Regions from separate parts of the Bradyrhizobium sp. YCK136 genome, predicted to be linked through region 2. Evidence: predicted binding sites of a transcription regulator. Region 2 holds the regulator's gene; each other region holds the start of a gene.

Region 1 (4,207 bases), 2.0 Mb from region 2:
GTGAGCGACTACGCGGAAGCGGCGGAGTAAGACGCGACGGAAGTTTCGTAGGGTGGGCAAAGCAGAGCGTGCCCACCACATTTGTGCACATTGAGATATGGTGGGCACGGCTCTCGCGCGCCTTTGCCCACCTTACGGCTCTGCCCTCTACCCATCCTACAACCTAGCTTAAGGCGCCACCAGCGAACGACTTTGCCCGTCCCAGCGCCAGAGCCGTTCGTTGGTCAGAAGCGTGCCGCCCCACCAGCGCCGGATCGGATTGTGGCTGCGGAAGTCTTCCCGGCCCGCAAGCACCGCTTTGCCGAACTCCGTCAGCAACAGCCGGCTCCGGCGAAAGGCGGCGTTGCGACCTCGCGCATCGTGCGGGGCAAGCGTCGCGAGCTTCGGATCGAGACCGGCGACCGCCGGCATCGGACCGGACGCAAGCCCTTCGAGCAAAGGGCCGAGCTCCCACTGGTCGTACACACGTGTTTCGAGCAGGCCGCCCGGCTGAAACAGCTCCCTGGTACGGTTGTGTCCCCTCGCAATCAATTCGAGAAGCCGCGCTTCCGTCGCACCCAGTCCGGTGATTGGTGACGGCAGTTCTGCCAGCAATTCTTCCATCGCCGGCTTCAGGAAAGGTAGCCTGGGGAAATCCCTGCTCAGGAGCCCGAGACAGAGCTCAGGCGTTGGCGCGCGGTAGGCCTCCCAGGCCATGCGGGCAACCTCGAAGTCGCGCTCCGTCACATCGAGCGCCCGCACGGTACGCTCGCGGAGCCCCGCGACGTCTGCTCCGAGCAAATCGAAATCGACCAGCCGCAATCGCAGACGCTCGACCATGTAGGGTTCGGCGCGGAGATAGTCGAGGATCCAGACCAACTGCAATTGATTGTTCGGGCTGGGATCAAACCACAGCTCGATGAGCTCGACACCGCAGGTCTCGCAGAACCAGACCAGTCCGAGTTCTCGGTGCGCACGACCGGTCTGGGGCGATTGGACAACAAGATCGGACCACCGCACGTCCGGCTCGCCTCTGAAAGAGCCCCCTTTGAGGTAGTTATCGAGGTGGTGCGACGTCGGCAGCGGTCCTGACACGAACCGAAAGATGAGCGGGACAACCATGTCGGCGCGGTCCGCGTAGGTGTGAGACCGACGCCGGACGAACTGGTCAGGATCATACGCTTCATCGTCGATGCGCCCGCCCCCACACAAAACGAAACGGGCCCCGAAGACGTCGGCAACTCAACGTCCTCAGTGCCCGCTCCTCGCGAAAAACTCTCCGCGTTAAGACTTACTCGTCCGCCGGCTCCTCGCCGTCGGCGTCACGCTCGGGGGTGCCGGCCAGGATCTGCTCGGCGATCAGGCCCGAGTTCTGGCGGATCGCGGTCTCGATCTTGGCGGTGATGTCGGGGTTGGCCTTCAAAAACGCCTTCGAGTTCTCGCGGCCCTGGCCGAGGCGCTGGCTGTCATAGGAGAACCAGGCGCCGGACTTTTCGACGATGCCGGCCTTGACGCCGAGATCGAGGATCTCGCCCATCTTGGAAACGCCCTCGCCGTACATGATGTCGAACTCGACCTGCTTGAAGGGCGGCGCCAGCTTGTTCTTCACCACCTTGACGCGCGTGGTGTTGCCGACCACTTCGTCGCGCTCCTTGATCGCGCCGATGCGGCGGATGTCGAGGCGGACGGAGGCGTAGAACTTCAGCGCGTTGCCGCCGGTGGTGGTCTCCGGTGAGCCATACATCACACCGATCTTCATGCGGATCTGGTTGATGAAGATCACCATGGTGTGGGACTTGTTGATGGAGGCCGTCAGCTTGCGCAGCGCCTGGCTCATCAGGCGGGCCTGGAGACCCGGCAGCGCATCGCCCATCTCGCCCTCGAGTTCGGCCTTCGGCACCAGCGCCGCGACCGAATCGACCACCAGAACGTCCACCGCACCCGAGCGCACCAGCGTGTCGCAGATTTCCAGCGCCTGCTCGCCGGTGTCCGGCTGCGAAATCAGCAGCTCGTCGATATTGACGCCCAGCTTGCGCGCATAGACCGGGTCGAGCGCGTGCTCGGCGTCGATGAAGGCACAGATGCCGCCCTTCTTCTGCGCTTCCGCCACCGTGTGCAGCGCCAGCGTGGTCTTGCCCGAGGATTCCGGCCCGTAGATTTCCACGACGCGCCCCTTCGGCAGGCCGCCGATGCCGAGCGCAATGTCGAGCCCGAGGGAACCGGAGGACACCGCCTCGACATCCATCGACCGATCGTTCTTGCCGAGCTTCATCACCGAGCCCTTGCCGAACTGGCGCTCGATCTGGGAGAGCGCGGCGGCCAGAGCTTTACTCTTGTCCATGGAAGATCCTTCGACGATACGCAGGGCAGTTGCGGACATTGGGTCGTGCTCCTTATGGCGAGGATTCGCTAGGGGGACAAACGATTGGCGAGGCGGGCCGGCGATAAAAGCAATGTACCCTATTTGTTCCTGGTTCGCAATATGTTCTTTTGCGGACTTCGGTACTGTCCGTATTTAACCCCCAGTGTCCTAAGCTGAATTCGGAAATGTCCTAATTTGTTCTTGATCGGACACAACCTGTTCATGCGCGTTTAGGATTAACTCGTTATGGGTGTAGCGTATAAGGGCCGGGGCGTTCCGCCAGAAGAACACCCTGGCCACCAGAAGAACACCCTGAAACGTTCACTTTGGAACAGAAGGCAGGCTGACTGCATATTAAGCTCGCAAGAACTCAAACCCTGCGGTTAGGACCCGTAAAGACCAAGACGAGGTTGTGTCATGAGGCAGCGCCGTCGTTTCACGCAAACCGTCCCTCTTGAGGAGCGACTTTCCGAAGAAGCGAAACGTCTCCGCGAACGGGCCAAAGCCCTCCCCCATGGTCCTCAACGAGAGGACCTCCTGCGCAAAGCCCGCCAAGCCGAGATCGGCTCGCACATGAGCGAGTGGCTCACATCGCCGGGGCTTCAACCGCCAAAGCCAGCGTAGGCGCAAAGCACGCCTCAGGTATCGAGTTGCCCGGCATAGATCCGGATTCGTCCCGGCGTGGTCATTCGCAGCCTGCCCTGAAGAAAGACCATGTAGCTTAGCGCGATCAATCGGGCGCGATGTTTGGCAGGGATCGCAGGCGCAGCGCTATTTGCAGCCGCATGACCGACCGCGAGCAAAGAGGCGAACTCTTCATGGGTGAGCTTTTTCGCTTTTGCGGTCATGACCTCAGCATGAACCGCTTCGGCGATCCTGCATGTTCGGTTTTGCTCAGATCCCTGGAAGTAAATAAATAAAGGCCGCCTCAGTTGGCGGCCAGTAGCCCTGTTTGTCGGCGGCTCCTTCGCTGATCCCCAGTGTCCCAGGCTGAATGACGTTGGGGTCCTTCTGGAGTTCGATCGGCATTAAACCGAATTGGGTCCTGATTCCCCCTCCGCGGGTGTCCTTCTCCGGCACAATGAACCTTGGCATGGCGTGTGCAGACGAAGGATTACCGGGGTTTTGCATCATCCCCCCTGGGGCTGGAAAGCCGCCGCCCGCGCCATATTTGAGCGGGCGGCGTTTTTATTTGCGGACAGCAAAAGGCCCCAACTCAAGGGGAACGGGGAGCTGGGGCCAAGGTACTGGGCCAGCCAAGGCTACCGCCGGCCCAGGCGCATCAACATGCACCAGGGCGCCATCCCCGGGCGATGGGGCAATCGGCTTAGTCAGGATTTGCAAGCGAGTGCCCAACATGCAGCGGCCCCGCCTCGCTGGATGCGCGGTGGGGCCGCCTGCTCTCCGGACTGGGGCTGGATCCGTCCGGTGGGCCAATTCAGCCTATGCCCGTTAGCGGGAAGTCGTGACTGCTCAAAAGGGGCATCCCTCGGGTGTCCCAATTCGGTATTGCGGGTGTCCCAATTGGACAGCACCCGGATTTTGGTGCTGGCAGGAGCGGCAAGGAACCGTCCAAGCCTCTCGCCTCGAATTAAGGCCGTGGCAGTGGCCGGTCTCAGCGGCCGGTTTGAAGATCGCGGAGGCTGATTTGCTTTCGTTGACTTTTCCCGAGGTGGTCAAGATTGACCATGTGTCCGGTAGCGGACATGTCAGACTGTGCCGTCACCGCGCGCCCCCTGGCTTTGATCGGTGATGAGAACGCCACCAGCGCTCCCGTCTCCTCCGGAAAGGAGCAGCGCCATGCAGCGACGCCATGTCAAGCACACCACGTCCCTTGAAGAGCGCCTTGCCGAACAAGCGCAACGA
Region 2 (4,207 bases):
TGACAGCATCGGCGATCTGGCCGCGGAACGGACGTTCAAAATTCAGGCAGGGCCGCGCAAACTTCGTGCGATGGGCAGGTGCGAGCCTGATCTCGGCGGATTGGATTCCGGAAGACGCAAATCATACCATCTCGCCGGCCACGGCCGGCGATGGCAATTTCAATCCCGGCCCCGACCTCTGCGCCGGGGGGAGGTACATCAGCCGATCGGCAGGCGTGTGATCGTCGGCCTGTCGGCGATGATCTCCGGCTTGTGTTCACGCTCGCCGGCCGGCTGGGTCACCGGCAATTGCAGCACGGTCGCGCGCTGGCCTTCGACGAGTTGCGTCACGAGTACGTATTTGCCGTCGGGGAATTCGATCGCGTCATGATGGCGATCGGGAATGTGCGGATCGATCTTGCCGAACTTGCCGACGCGGGAGTTGATGGTGCGCGTCCAGATCCAGCGATTGTCGTAGCGGACGTTGTCGGCGAAGGCGAGCTCCGTCCCCGGCAGCAGGCAGACCGCGACGGACATGTCGGCCTCGGAGGCGAAGCCGCGCGTCGAGGTGCCGCGGAAGGTGGTCGTGACGATCGTCTCGCCGACTTGTGCGGGACGCGTCGCGACGGCATGCAGGCTGTAGTCACACATCGGGTGCTCCTCATTCAGGGATAGCGACCCGCGCCTCCTTCGGAGGCACTGGCCTCTATCAGAGTGGAAGCATGTTAGCGTCTTCTTGGTTGTAGGCAAATCTGCGGCTTGGGTCCGCAGGCTGCCATCACAATATCTTTTTCAAATGCCTCAGGAACAAAAACCGCTTCCGTGCATTTGGCGTGCGTCTCCGTCAGCGACCTGCAGGTGCCGACCAGCCCGAATATTGCCAGGCGGGTTGCGACGGCTGCGCGACGGCGTTGCGGGCATTGCGCAATTGCTCGCTCGTCGTCTGCGTTGCCTTGCGGGCATGGTGCGACGGTGCGGCGAAGACTTGCGACGCGGATGCTGTGATCAGCGCCACCGTGACGGTGCTCAAAACGATCTTGCGCATTGATTGTCTCCTCGATCTCCAGGGCCACGAAGCGATGAGGGCTTCGTGCTGCGTCGCGAGGATGTAGCGCTAGAGAGGGGCCGGATAATCTGAGCAAAACCAGAAAGACTATCCAGCTGGAGCGGACAATCGTCGCTCCAATCGTCAACGCGCGGGTCGCCAACCGGCGGGCCGCGCTTTAGGTGATTGTTTGAGCATGATCTCCGCGCAAGCGCGTCCTGCGCTTGTCGCGAGGGAAAACCGCTGCGCACTTTGTGCTAACGCGGCCCTCCAGTCCGGATCACGCTCAGTACTTCCGGTACAGGCCGATCAGCTTGCCCTGAATCTTCACCCGGTTGGGCGGCAGGATGCGGACCTCATAGGCCGCATTGGCGGGCTCGAGCGCGATCGAGGCGCCGCGGCGGCGGAAGCGCTTCAGCGTCGCTTCCTCGTCGTCGATCAGCGCCACCACGATGTCGCCGGTGTCGGCGCTCTCATTGCGCTGGATCAGCGCCATGTCGCCGTCGAGGATGCCGGCTTCGACCATCGAGTCGCCGCGCACTTCGAGCGCGTAGTGCTCGCCCGAGCCGAGCATGTCGGGCGGTACGCTGATGGTGTGGCTGCGGGTCTGCAACGCTTCGATCGGCGTGCCGGCCGCGATGCGGCCCATCACCGGCACCGCGACGGGGCGTTCGCCCTCGTCCGCGCTGGAGCTCGCTCGCACCTTGCCGAGATTGCCCTCGATGACGCTCGGAGTGAAGCCACGGCGGTTGCCGGCGGCGGCCTGCAGCTCGGGCAACTTGATCACCTCGATCGCGCGGGCCCGGTTGGGCAGGCGCCGGATGAAGCCGCGCTCCTCCAGTGCGGTGATCAGGCGATGGATGCCTGACTTCGAGCGCAGGTCGAGCGCGTCCTTCATCTCGTCGAAGGAGGGCGGCACACCGCTTTCCTTCAAACGCTCGCTGATGAATCGCAGAAGCTCGTATTGTTTGCGCGTTAACATCTCGACCAAATCCCCCGGTTGATGTCGTTCGATTCCGAGACGGTGAATTCAGCGGCGAGCCGCCAGATGCTCGAAACAAATCATGAACGGACACTATATGTTCGATATGTGTTCCGCAACTGCTTAATTTACCGTGAACGCGACAAAGTTCGCGGAACGCGCAGGACCAGTGCGTTCAGGCGGGCAGTCGCAGCACCTCGCAAGGCGCGCCTGCCTCGACCTTCGGCGCGAACGGCGCGCGCACGAGAAGTGCCTGCGCCGCAGCGAGATTCGCAAGCAGCGAGGAATCCTGATGATTGACGGGAAGGGCGACAAGCATGCCGTCGTCGCGCCGCTCCAGGCGCGCACGAAGATAGTCCTCGCGCTGGTCATTGGCACCGACATCGCGGCCGAGCACGGCGCGCTCGCGACGATGGTGAATCACGGCGCGGCCCGACAGGGCGCGAATCAACGGAACCATGAACAGGAAGCCACACACATAGGACGACACGGGATTGCCGGGCAGGCCGATCACACCCATCGCCCCTAGCCGGCCGTGCATCATCGGCTTGCCCGGCCGCATCGCGATCTTCCAGAACGCCATCGCAATGCCTTCGGCCTTCAGCGCCTGCTGGACCAGATCGTGGTCGCCGACCGAGGCGCCGCCGATCGTGATCAGGATGTCGGCGCCGCTCTCTCGGGCACGGCGGATGCCGGCTGTGGTGGCCTCCAGCGTATCGGCGGCAACGCCGAGGTCGATGGTATCTGCGCCCTCCTGGCGGGCGAGGGCGTGCAGGGCATAGCCGTTGGAATAGACGATCTGGCCGGGGCCCGGCGTGGTGCCCGGCATCACCAGCTCGTCGCCGGTGGCGAGGATCGCGACCTTCGGACGGCGGCGGATGGGCAGGTCTGGATGGTTCATCCCGGCGGCGAGCGCGAGGTCGCGCTCGGTGAGCCGGGTTCCCTTGCGAAGGAGCACGTCGCCCTCGCGGAAGTCGACGCCGGCGGGCCGGATGTGCCGACCGGCGATAGCGGCTTCCTTGATCGTGATGCGCTTGCCCTCGGCGACCGTATCCTCCTGGATCACGACCGCGTCCGCGCCGGCGGGAACGACGCCGCCGGTGAAGATTCGTACCGCTTCGCCGGCGCCGACCGCTCCCGCGAACGGCCGGCCCGCCGCGACCTCGCCGATCATGGTGAGCTGCGCGTCGACCCTGGCCGCATCGGCTGCGCGCACGGCGTAGCCGTCCATGGCCGACATCGCCTCGGGCGGCTGGGTACGCCGCGCCGCGACGTCGCGTGCGAGCACGCGGTGGTAGGCCTCGTCGAGGGGAATCATCTCTTCAGGCAGCGGCTCCGCGCCGGCCAGCACCGCGGCGAGCGCGTCAGAAACCGGCATCAAGGCCACGGCGAAACTCCTGCTCGGAAAGTCTGGACGAATGGGCGGCAAGAGTTCTAGCCGAGCGCGGGCGATGAAGCAAAATGGGACCGGATCAGGATTTATCCTGCTTGATCCGTCCAGTCATGAGGGACCGTCAGCTCTGCCGCGGCATGATCTGACGGACGAGAAAGACGGGAACGAGCGTGGCCATGGCAAGGACGACAATGACGGGAGCCACGGCCAGCATCGGTCATCGACCGGTCTGGCGGTCCGGACGGAGGTCCGGCGCCACGTCGGGAGCCACGTCAGGGGGCTTGGGGCCTTGATCCTTGTCGGGCAGCGGATCGGCCTGGGATTTCAGGTCGGCGGCCTTGCTGATCAGCTTGGCGGAGAGGTCAGAATCCGAAGTCGTTCTGGCGAATTCGAGCAGAAGAGAGGCTTGTTTGGTGAGGTAGGTTTTGCCCAACACGATGATACGTCCGTCTGTAGAAGTCCCAACGGACTCAAGAGTCCGGAAGCGGGCATTCCGTTCCCGGAACTCTGTATAAAAATGTACAAAGCGATTTGGTTCCTCATTTCGGCTAGATCGGTTCCGGGAGCTCCCCGGTTTCACCCGCCAGCCGATGCGTCTCGATCAGATTCCCAGCGCCTCGAGCGCGTCGCCGACATCGCGGGGCGAGGTCACATGCACCGCGGTCAATCCGCGCGCTCGCGCTCCCTCGACGTTTTCGGCGAGGTCATCGAAGAACACGATGCGCCTGGCGGGCACACCGATGGCCGCCACGACATGGTCGAACGCCGCCGCGTCCGGCTTGCGCAGGCCGATGCTGGACGACAGGTA
Region 3 (4,207 bases), 1.9 Mb from region 2:
CGTGCAGGTGCAGCCGGTGACATCAGAGATCGCCGACAGCCTCGGCCTGAAGGAGGCGCGCGGCGCGATCGTCGACAATCCGCAGGACAATAGCCCGGCGGCAAAGGCCGGCATCGAGGCGGGCGACGTCATCACCGCCGTCAACGGCACCGCGATCAAGGACTCCCGCGATCTCGCCCGCACCGTCGCCACGCTGGCGCCGGGCACGTCCGTGAAGCTCGACGTCTTCCACAAGGGCACGAGCAAGACGGTGACCCTCGCGCTCGGCGAGCTGCCGAACGAGCGGCAGGCCCAAGGCAAGGCCGACGATGGCAAGGTGCAGCCTGGCACGCCGCGCCTCGGGCTCAGCCTGGCGCCGGCCGGCGACGTGCAGGGCGCCGGCCAGAAGGGCGTCGTCGTCACCGAGGTCGATCCGCAAGGGCCGGCGGCGCAGCGCGGCATCCAGACCGGCGACGTCATCCTCAATGTCGGCGGCAAGCCCGTCGCCAATGTCGGCGACGTCCGCGCCGAGCTGGCGCAGGCTAAATCGTCCGGCAAGAACAGCGTGCTGTTGCAGATCAGAAGCGCGGACGCGACCCGGTTCGTCGCGGTGCCGCTCGCGTAAGTCGAGCTCCACCAGCGCAAATCCAAAAGGGCGGCCTTCGGGCCGCCTTTTCTCGTTTGCATCCGGGATACCAACAGCCCGCCGATAACATTCTCGTTAACGGCAGCATTGGTGACGGGTTCGTCCGAAAAAGCCGCGTTCGCTCGTCAGAATTCGAAATCGCTGTCGCCTTGGCGGCAATGAAGACGCCCAGGCGAGCTGCTAGAGTGGAACTTCGGACGTCCGGCCGTTTTGTGGAACCGGCCGGCGGTTCGTATTTGATCGGTGCCGACATGGATCGATTGAAGCTCTCGCTGAGATGTGCGCTGCTCGTTGCGCCGCTCGTGCTGTCGGCTGGAAGCGCCCTGGGGCGTGATGACGGCCGCTACGCCGATTCGCCGCTCAAGCCCTGGTTCGACAGTCTGCGCAGCCATCTCGGCCCGTGCTGCTCGGATGCCGACGGATTTGCCGTCTCCGATCCCGATTGGGAATCGCATGACGGGCACTATCGCGTACGCCTCGACGGGCAGTGGGTCGATGTGCCCGATGAAGCCGTCATTACCGAGCCGAACCGCGCCGGTCGCACCATGGTGTGGCCGGTGAAGACCGCGTTTGGCATCTCGATCCGCTGCTTCATGCCGGGCAGCATGATCTAGCGCCGATTGCCACTACCGCTTGGCGGATTTGCGCTTGGACTTTTTCTTGGCTGCTCTCTTGGCCGTCTTCTTCTTGGCAGTTTTCGAGGCCTTTTTCGGGACCTTCTTGCCTTTCTTGCGCGCCTTCGACAGGCCGATTGCGATCGCCTGCTTGCGGCTCTTCACGCGTCCGCCGCGACCACCGCGGCCGCTCTTGGCCGTGCCCTTCTTGTAGCGCCGCATTTCGCTTTCGACATCGCTCCCGGCGCTGCGCGAGTAACGGCGCTTCTTTGCCTTGCGTGCCATTCAGATTCTCCCTTGGCCGGGAGAAAACCATTCGACACAGGCATGGTTCCGAAGGCGCGCCCGCAACGTCCGGATGCGCGACGCAGCCTGGCTAGAAGGAATTCGCCAGTTCGATCTCCGCCTCGAGCACCTGGATGCGGCGCGCAGCTTCAGTGAAGGACAGACCCCGATCATATTGCGTGGGCTGATAGGCCTCCTCGCTGAGCCGCTTCAACCTCAGGCCTTGTGCCCGCGTCATCTGCTCCGCGAGGAAAACCCTGGCGTCGTATTTACCTTGAACCTGCATCTGGCCTCTCCGTTCTGAAATCGTGACTTGACTATATGTTCTTATTTTGTTCTAACAAGCTATGGACAACAGAATTAATGAAATTCGACGTAAGATCAGTGCCTTGAGGCTGGAAATGGCCGATGTCGAGGCGTCCGTGCGCGAGCTCGTCGACCGCGATCGCGACTGCACAGAAAAGGCCCTGGCGCAGATGGATCTGCGCCGGAAAATCAATCTGCTGATCGGCGAATGGAAGGCGGCTGGTGGTGGTGATGTCCTGCCGGATGTTCGCGATCGTGTACGTCTTCGTTCCCTCAAGAAAGCCGCTGATCCCGTGCGCGCAATCGTGCGTCGCTGAGACATTTGGGAGCGTGCCGTGGAGGAAGACCCGGACACGTACCGGATCTTGAGACTGCGCGCCGAGATCCTGGAGCTTGGGTCCGCGATCCGGCAATTGCAGCGTGAGGGTCTCGACGACGCTGCGGCCCAGCTTCTGATCGCGCACAAGCGGGCGCGGCTCGACCATCTCGTGAAGACGAACTCCGCAGGCGGCCTGAACATCGCCGACATCCGGCGCAGCTAAAGGCGTTTGCCGACGATGTGGCGTAAGAAGGATTGTATCGAACAGCAAAGCAAGAAGGCCCCGCGATCACGGGGCCTTCGATCAACGGCGGCGAGCCTACTTGGTGTTGCCAGTACCCTTGTTCGTCATGGTGCCGCCCTGATCGGAGCCGGGACCGGAGCCGCCCTGACCGGAAGGATCGGCGCCCTTGGATTTCGTGTTGGCGCCCGTCGTCTGCGAGGACGACGTCGAGGATTCATGTTTCGCCTTGTGCGACTTCGCCTGTGCGGCGAACGGGGCGGCGGCGAGGCCGGTTGCCAACATCAGGCGAGGGCGAGCTTGGTCGTCTTCATGCGCAGGAACTCCCTGAGTTAAAATGACGCAGGCAGCCAACTGCCATTCGCCGCAGGAGTTCCCGGCAAAGCAGCCTCGCGGGTTTCACGCTCGCTTCAAAATTCCTTGTCCTCGGCGATGATGAACACGATGCCCGTGAGCATCGCGCCGATCGCGAACGTCGTCACCAGCGTGACGACGAAAACGGCCGCGGCCGAATCTCCGCCATGGTTCAGCAAATTTGCCACCGCCGGGTTGGACAGAATGAGCACGAGACCGAAGGCGAGGCCGATCGCCGCGCCCATCATCGCGTGCGTCAAGAGCGTGATGATGCCGGAAGGAGAGATCAGCCTTGGCGACTTTTTCGGCGACTTTTTCGCGCCCATGGAACCGCCCTCGATCTTGCATGCAACGCAGCCGGCGATTGCGGGTTCCATCGGCATGAACGATTTGTCACGTCGGGCTTCATCCGACGTTCATGCCCACCTTGCGACCATGGAGCCCGTCAACACGGGAACATTCGATATGGGTAAGGTTGTCTTTCTCTATCGCTCGCTGGCCTATCGAAACGCGGCGGCCGATATGCTGCGCAAGGCGCGCAAGCTGCCGCGCGGTGCCGAGCGAAGCGCGGCCCGCCGCTATGCGATGGCGTTACGCGATCTCGCGCAAACGGAAGCCTGGCTCGAAGGGCGCATCGCCCATGAACCCCGGCCGGTGCGGCGCATGAAGGTCGCCGCGTCGGGTTAACCCGACGCGCGCTGGAGCGCGAGGGAGGTGGTGCCCTCGAACTTGCCGTGCGCGGCGCCGGTCGGGGTTTTCCGGGTCAACGGCACTTCCAGGCGGCACAACAGGCCCTCGGCGCGCCAATCGAATTGCGCCTTTCCGCCGAGCTGGGACTCGACGCTCGCAAGCAGGCTCCGCGTGCCGAAGCCGCGAGATTTCGGCGTCCTCACCAGCGGACCGCCGGATTCCTCCCAGATCAGTGTGAGGTGATCCTCCTCGACCTGCCAGCCGATCATGAGCCGGCCCGACCGCGTCGAGAGCGCGCCATACTTGGCCGAGTTGGTGAAAAGCTCGTGCAGCGCGAGCGCCAGCGTCTGGGCGGTTGCCGGCAGCAACTGAACCTCGGGCCCCGCCAGCTTGATCTGGCCGCCGAGCGAGTAGGGCGCGAGCTCCTCGTCGATCAGCTTCGAGAGTTCGGCACCCTGCCAGCTCGACAGCGACAGGATCGTATGCACGCGCGCCAGCGCGTTGATGCGTCCCTCGACGGCGTTGACGTAGGCCTTGACCTCGTCGGCACGGGTGAGACGCACGATCGATTGCGCCAGCGCCAGCGCATTCTTGGCGCGATGATCGACTTCCCGCGCCAGCAGATTTTGCCGCTCCTCGGCACGTTTGCGCTCGGTGATGTCCACGGTGACACCGCTCACGCGCACCACGCGGCCGCTATTGTCGGCGGTGGCGGCAGCCGTGCCGACACACCAGCGCACATCGCCGTCGGGCCGCACAATGCGGAATTCGGT
Region 4 (4,207 bases), 1.2 Mb from region 2:
GCGCCGCCAGGTGAATTGATGCGGCGGACCATCCGGCACGGTCGCGAACGGCACTGTGACCGGCTCCGGCTTGTCGAACAGCCGCAGGGGGCGCAGCGGCGGCTCGCCCTCGGCGCGCGCCGGCCATTCGGCCTGCATGGCGGCGGCAAGGTGATGCTGCGCCGGCGCGGCCAGCACCGCACATTCAGGGACATGCGTGTCCTGCGGCAAGTGCACGACGACGCGCTTTCCGCCGATCCGCGCCGCGATGCGGTCGATCAGCGCGGCGAGCTCGTCATTGTCGTGGACATGGGCGTCGAGATCGCGCTGCTCCTGCACCACGATCTCGGTGCGGCTCGCCGACAGCCGCACCATGTCGAAGCCGAAGCCGGGATCGAGGGGATCGGCGAGCGCATCGAGCCGCTCGCGGAACAGGCGGTCGATGACGGCGCTTCGCGTCACCGGCCGTCCGGTCTCGACCATGATCGCGCGCACCACGCCGTCGGTGCGGAAGAAGGCGGCTTCCAGCCGCCGCGCGCCCTTGCCCTGCTTCTCCATGGACGCGATCAACGTGTCGGCGAGCCGCGACAGCGTCATCGCGATCATCGTGTCGGTCGCGATCGGCTCGGCAAAGCGCTTCTCTACGATGTAGTCAGGCAGCGGCTTTCGCGGATTGATCGGCGCATCGCCCTGCCCCAGCGCATGCGCGAGCAGCGTGGAGAACCGCGCGCCGAACCGCGCCGTGATCTCGTGGGCGCCGCGCGATGCGACATCGCCGATGGTCTTCAGGCCGGCACGGCGCAGGCCGGTGGTGATGGCCTCGCCCGCGCCGAGCGCGGACACCGGCAGCCGGCTGATCGCCTCCGCCTCCCCGCCATCGACGACGATGGTGCCGGAGACCTGGCGCGTCAGCGTCCGCGCGCAGACCGAGGTGCCGGCAATCGCCGCGCTGACGGCAAAGCCTTGTCGGCCGAGCGCGCGAATGAGCGTCTGCAACAGCGCGGCTTCGCCGCCGAACAGATGCGCGCAGCCGGTGATATCAAGGAACAGCCCGTGCGGCGGATCGAGCGCCACTAGCGGCGTGAAACGGTCGCACCAGTCGGCGATGTCGCTCAGCGTCTTCGCATCGGCGACGACATCGGCATCGAACACCCGCAAGTCCGGGCACATCGCCCGCGCATTGGCCAGGGGCTGGCCGATATGCAGGCCCAGCCGCGACGCCGCATCGTCAAGCGCATGGATCACCAGCGCATTGGTCTCTTTGATGACGACGATGCTGGGCTCGTCTTTTTGTTTTGACGCGTTTTCTTCACGCGAACCGGTACCCACTTCGCTCGAAAACGCTTTGGTCTTACCCAGCCCGCCGTTGAAGAACCGCTGGATCCGGTCGATGGGCAGGCGCGGCAGCCACAGGCTGAGAATACGTCGACGGTTCACTGAACTGGCACTCATCACATTTCCATTCCATGATCCACCGGCCGCACGGGCCATGACGATTGCGCAACAGCTCGGCATCGAAGCGCGGCGCGCCCCAGGCATTCCACATCGTGCCCGGCGGCGAATGCGCCGCGCGCAGCATCCATCTGGTCTCGGCAGTCGAGGGCAGCGGCTGCGCGGCCATCCGCAACAGCAGGCCGGTGACGCCGGAGCCTTGCGCGGCCAGCGTCAGCTTGCGGCTCGCCACGAGATCGAATTGCCGCGTCTCGCCCCAGAGCTCGAGCACGACCGCGCCGAGCGCATCGCAGGCCAGTGCATCGGCCGAAGTGCGCAGCGCACCCTCCACATCGGCCGCGCGCACCATCACCACGCGGCGCGGGTCGAGGCCGAGCTCGGCGAGCCCGCTCATCGACAGCGCGCCGGCTTCCAGTTCCGAAAAATCCTGCCGCACCCACAACAGCGGCCGGCGCGCGGTCACGCGTCCCGCAACGCCCATGACAAACCCGGTCGCGGCGGCGCCCTGGCGCCCCTCGCAAAACACCTCGTGGATCGCCGCGCGCGCGAGCCCGCCCTTCAGCGCGCTGTCGACCTCGCCGTGGCCAAGCGCGACGCGATCATGCTGATGCACGACCTCCGCCGTCTCGATGCGCTCGATCTGGCTGCGCAAGGTCGCAAGCGCGCTTGTGCGTGCGCCGCTCATATACGCCGCTCCTTCAGAGGTGATTGCCGGTGGCTCTCAAAAAGAGAACCAGCGGCTGGCTCATTTGTTCATGATATGTTCTAATATAAAGCTAACGGCGCGCCTGGAGTCAATCGAATTGGCGCGCCCATGGATTCATGAGCGGAATCAAGAGGATTCGAGTGCCATGTACCTCGTCACCCTGGACAGCGAGACCGATTTCGACGGCTGGCGTAAAGCCGCACGCGCATTCGCGCTGCACCACGTCGCCCCAGCGGACGTGGTGTGGCACGTGCAAGGCCAGACGAAAGACCAGATGCCGCCCGGCCTGTCCGAAGCGCCGAGCCTTCCGCCGATCGAGACCGAGAGCACGTTCACCGTGCCGGCCAATTTCATCGAGCTTGCCCGCATCGCGATCCTGCATCGCGAGGGCGAGCGTTTTGCGCTGCTCTATCGCCTGCTCTGGCGGTTGAAGGCCGATCACGACCTGCTCGTAACGATGAGCGATCCCGACGTGGCGCAGGCAACCGCGATGGCTGGCAGCGTGCAGCGCGATGCACAGCGGATGCGCGATCTCGTCCGCTTCCGCGAGATCGGGCGCGAGCAGAAGGCGCATTACGCCGCCTGGTTCGAGCCGGAGCATCACATCGTCGCATTCGCCGCGCCGTTCTTTGCGCGTCGTTTTGCCGACATGCCCTGGTCGATCCTCACGCCTGACGTTTGTGCCCATTGGAATGGTCACGCGATCTCCTTCACGCCCGGAATCAGCCGGACGGAGTGGCCGGCACCAGGCCGCCTGGAGGAAACCTGGCGGCGCCATTTCCAGCCCGGCCGGCTGATGACGACCGACGCGCCGGTGAAGCGCCGGAGGAACCTCCAGGACGCATCGGTACTTGGATCGATACTTGGGACCCTTGCTCGCCGATGCCGAACGCTGGACCGGCGGACGGATCTCCCCACGTCCGGAAGCCATCATGGGACACAAAGCCGCCGCCAACGATCTCGAAGCGCTCCGCGAGGAGGCCGCGCATTGCCGTGCCTGCCCGCTCTACAAGGACGCGACGCAAACCGTGTTCGGCGAAGGCCCGAAAGACGCCACCATCATGCTGGTCGGCGAGCAGCCCGGCGACAAGGAAGACCTCGCCGGCCATCCCTTCGTCGGACCGGCCGGGCAGATGCTCGACCGCGCGCTGGAGGAAGCCGGCGTCGACCGCAAGAAGGTCTATGTCACCAATGCGGTGAAGCACTTCAAATTCGTGCCGCGCGGAAAGATCCGCCTGCACCAGAAGCCGGCAACACCGGAAATCAAAGCGTGCCGGCCATGGTATGAGCGGGAAGTTGCGGCAATCCAGCCCGAGCTCATCGTCGCGATGGGCGCCACCGCCGCGCAAAGCGTATTCGGCAAGATCACCCCAATTGGCAAGACCCGCGGCCGGCTCATCGACCTTCCCGACGGCCGCAAGGCGCTGGTGACGGTGCACCCGTCCTATCTGCTGCGACTGCCCGACCCGGAAGCCAAAGTGCTGGAATATCAGCGCTTTGTCGAAGACCTGAAGATCGCCGCCAGCCTGCAGAGGAAATCCGCGCGCGCCGCCTAAATACGGGCGGGAAAACGCCTTTCAACCACCGCTTGTCATCCAGCCTTCAAATCCATCGCGGACAATACCCTTACCTGAAAGTTAAGGGGCGTCCAGACATGACCGATGTAGCATTCGACCGCGCGGTAGCCGATCCCGCGCCGATCCAGCCGGCCTCGCGGCCAAATCTCGACAAGGGCTTCAATCCGCTGACGATGATCCTGTTCTTCGGCATCCTCGCCGCGGGCCTGCTGTTCGTCGCCTACAGCATCTATGCCGACGTCAACGCGACCGGCACGCGGGTCACGACCTTCCTGCCCTACATCCTGCTGTTCGTCGCGCTGCTGATCGCGCTCGGCTTCGAATTCGTCAACGGCTTCCACGACACCGCCAATGCGGTGGCGACCGTGATCTACACCCATTCGCTCCCGGCTGAAGTCGCCGTGATGTGGTCGGGCTTCTTCAACTTCCTCGGCGTGCTGCTGTCCTCCGGCGCGGTCGCCTTCGGCATCGTCTCGCTGCTGCCGGTCGAGCT

What was found. The regulator LexA, encoded in region 2, represses DNA repair genes until DNA is damaged. The targets are predictions, from matches to a motif close to TGTTCNNNNTGTGTTCNG.
Region 1: recA (recombinase RecA) is a predicted target of LexA. The motif match lies at 2,434-2,451, and genes of this name have one in related genera.
Region 3: ACFLEY_RS34450 (DUF3072 domain-containing protein) is a predicted target of LexA. The motif match lies at 1,847-1,864, and genes of this name have one in related genera.
Region 4: ACFLEY_RS31380 (ImuA family protein) is a predicted target of LexA. The motif match lies at 2,182-2,199, and genes of this name have one in related genera.

The regions. Positions count from the first base shown of each region.
Region 1 is NZ_CP172424.1:3,246,111-3,250,317, reverse strand. Features, by position in the region: gene gcvP (aminomethyl-transferring glycine dehydrogenase) at 1-30, shown strand, start outside; gene ACFLEY_RS15260 (hypothetical protein) at 169-1,101, opposite strand; gene recA (recombinase RecA) at 1,271-2,359, opposite strand; gene ACFLEY_RS15250 (hypothetical protein) at 2,980-3,189, opposite strand.
Region 2 is NZ_CP172424.1:5,243,798-5,248,004, reverse strand. Features, by position in the region: gene ACFLEY_RS25735 (hypothetical protein) at 199-630, opposite strand; gene ACFLEY_RS25730 (hypothetical protein) at 824-1,024, opposite strand; gene lexA (transcriptional repressor LexA) at 1,311-2,006, opposite strand; gene glp (gephyrin-like molybdotransferase Glp) at 2,182-3,393, opposite strand; gene ACFLEY_RS25715 (hypothetical protein) at 3,617-3,835, opposite strand; gene ACFLEY_RS25710 (HAD family phosphatase) at 4,001-4,207, opposite strand, start outside.
Region 3 is NZ_CP172424.1:7,125,164-7,129,370, reverse strand. Features, by position in the region: gene ACFLEY_RS34465 (Do family serine endopeptidase) at 1-604, shown strand, start outside; gene ACFLEY_RS34460 (hypothetical protein) at 877-1,239, shown strand; gene ACFLEY_RS34455 (DUF6496 domain-containing protein) at 1,252-1,524, opposite strand; gene ACFLEY_RS34450 (DUF3072 domain-containing protein) at 1,616-1,810, opposite strand; gene ACFLEY_RS34445 (hypothetical protein) at 1,926-2,147, shown strand; gene ACFLEY_RS34440 (hypothetical protein) at 2,166-2,372, shown strand; partial or broken gene ACFLEY_RS34435 (hypothetical protein) at 2,469-2,704, opposite strand; gene ACFLEY_RS34430 (hypothetical protein) at 2,801-3,070, opposite strand; gene ACFLEY_RS34425 (hypothetical protein) at 3,012-3,431, shown strand; gene ACFLEY_RS34420 (HWE histidine kinase domain-containing protein) at 3,428-4,207, opposite strand, start outside.
Region 4 is NZ_CP172424.1:6,491,280-6,495,486, forward strand. Features, by position in the region: gene ACFLEY_RS31375 (DNA polymerase Y family protein) at 1-1,431, opposite strand, end outside; gene ACFLEY_RS31380 (ImuA family protein) at 1,331-2,116, opposite strand; partial or broken gene ACFLEY_RS31385 (UdgX family uracil-DNA binding protein) at 2,283-3,693, shown strand; gene ACFLEY_RS31390 (inorganic phosphate transporter) at 3,792-4,207, shown strand, end outside.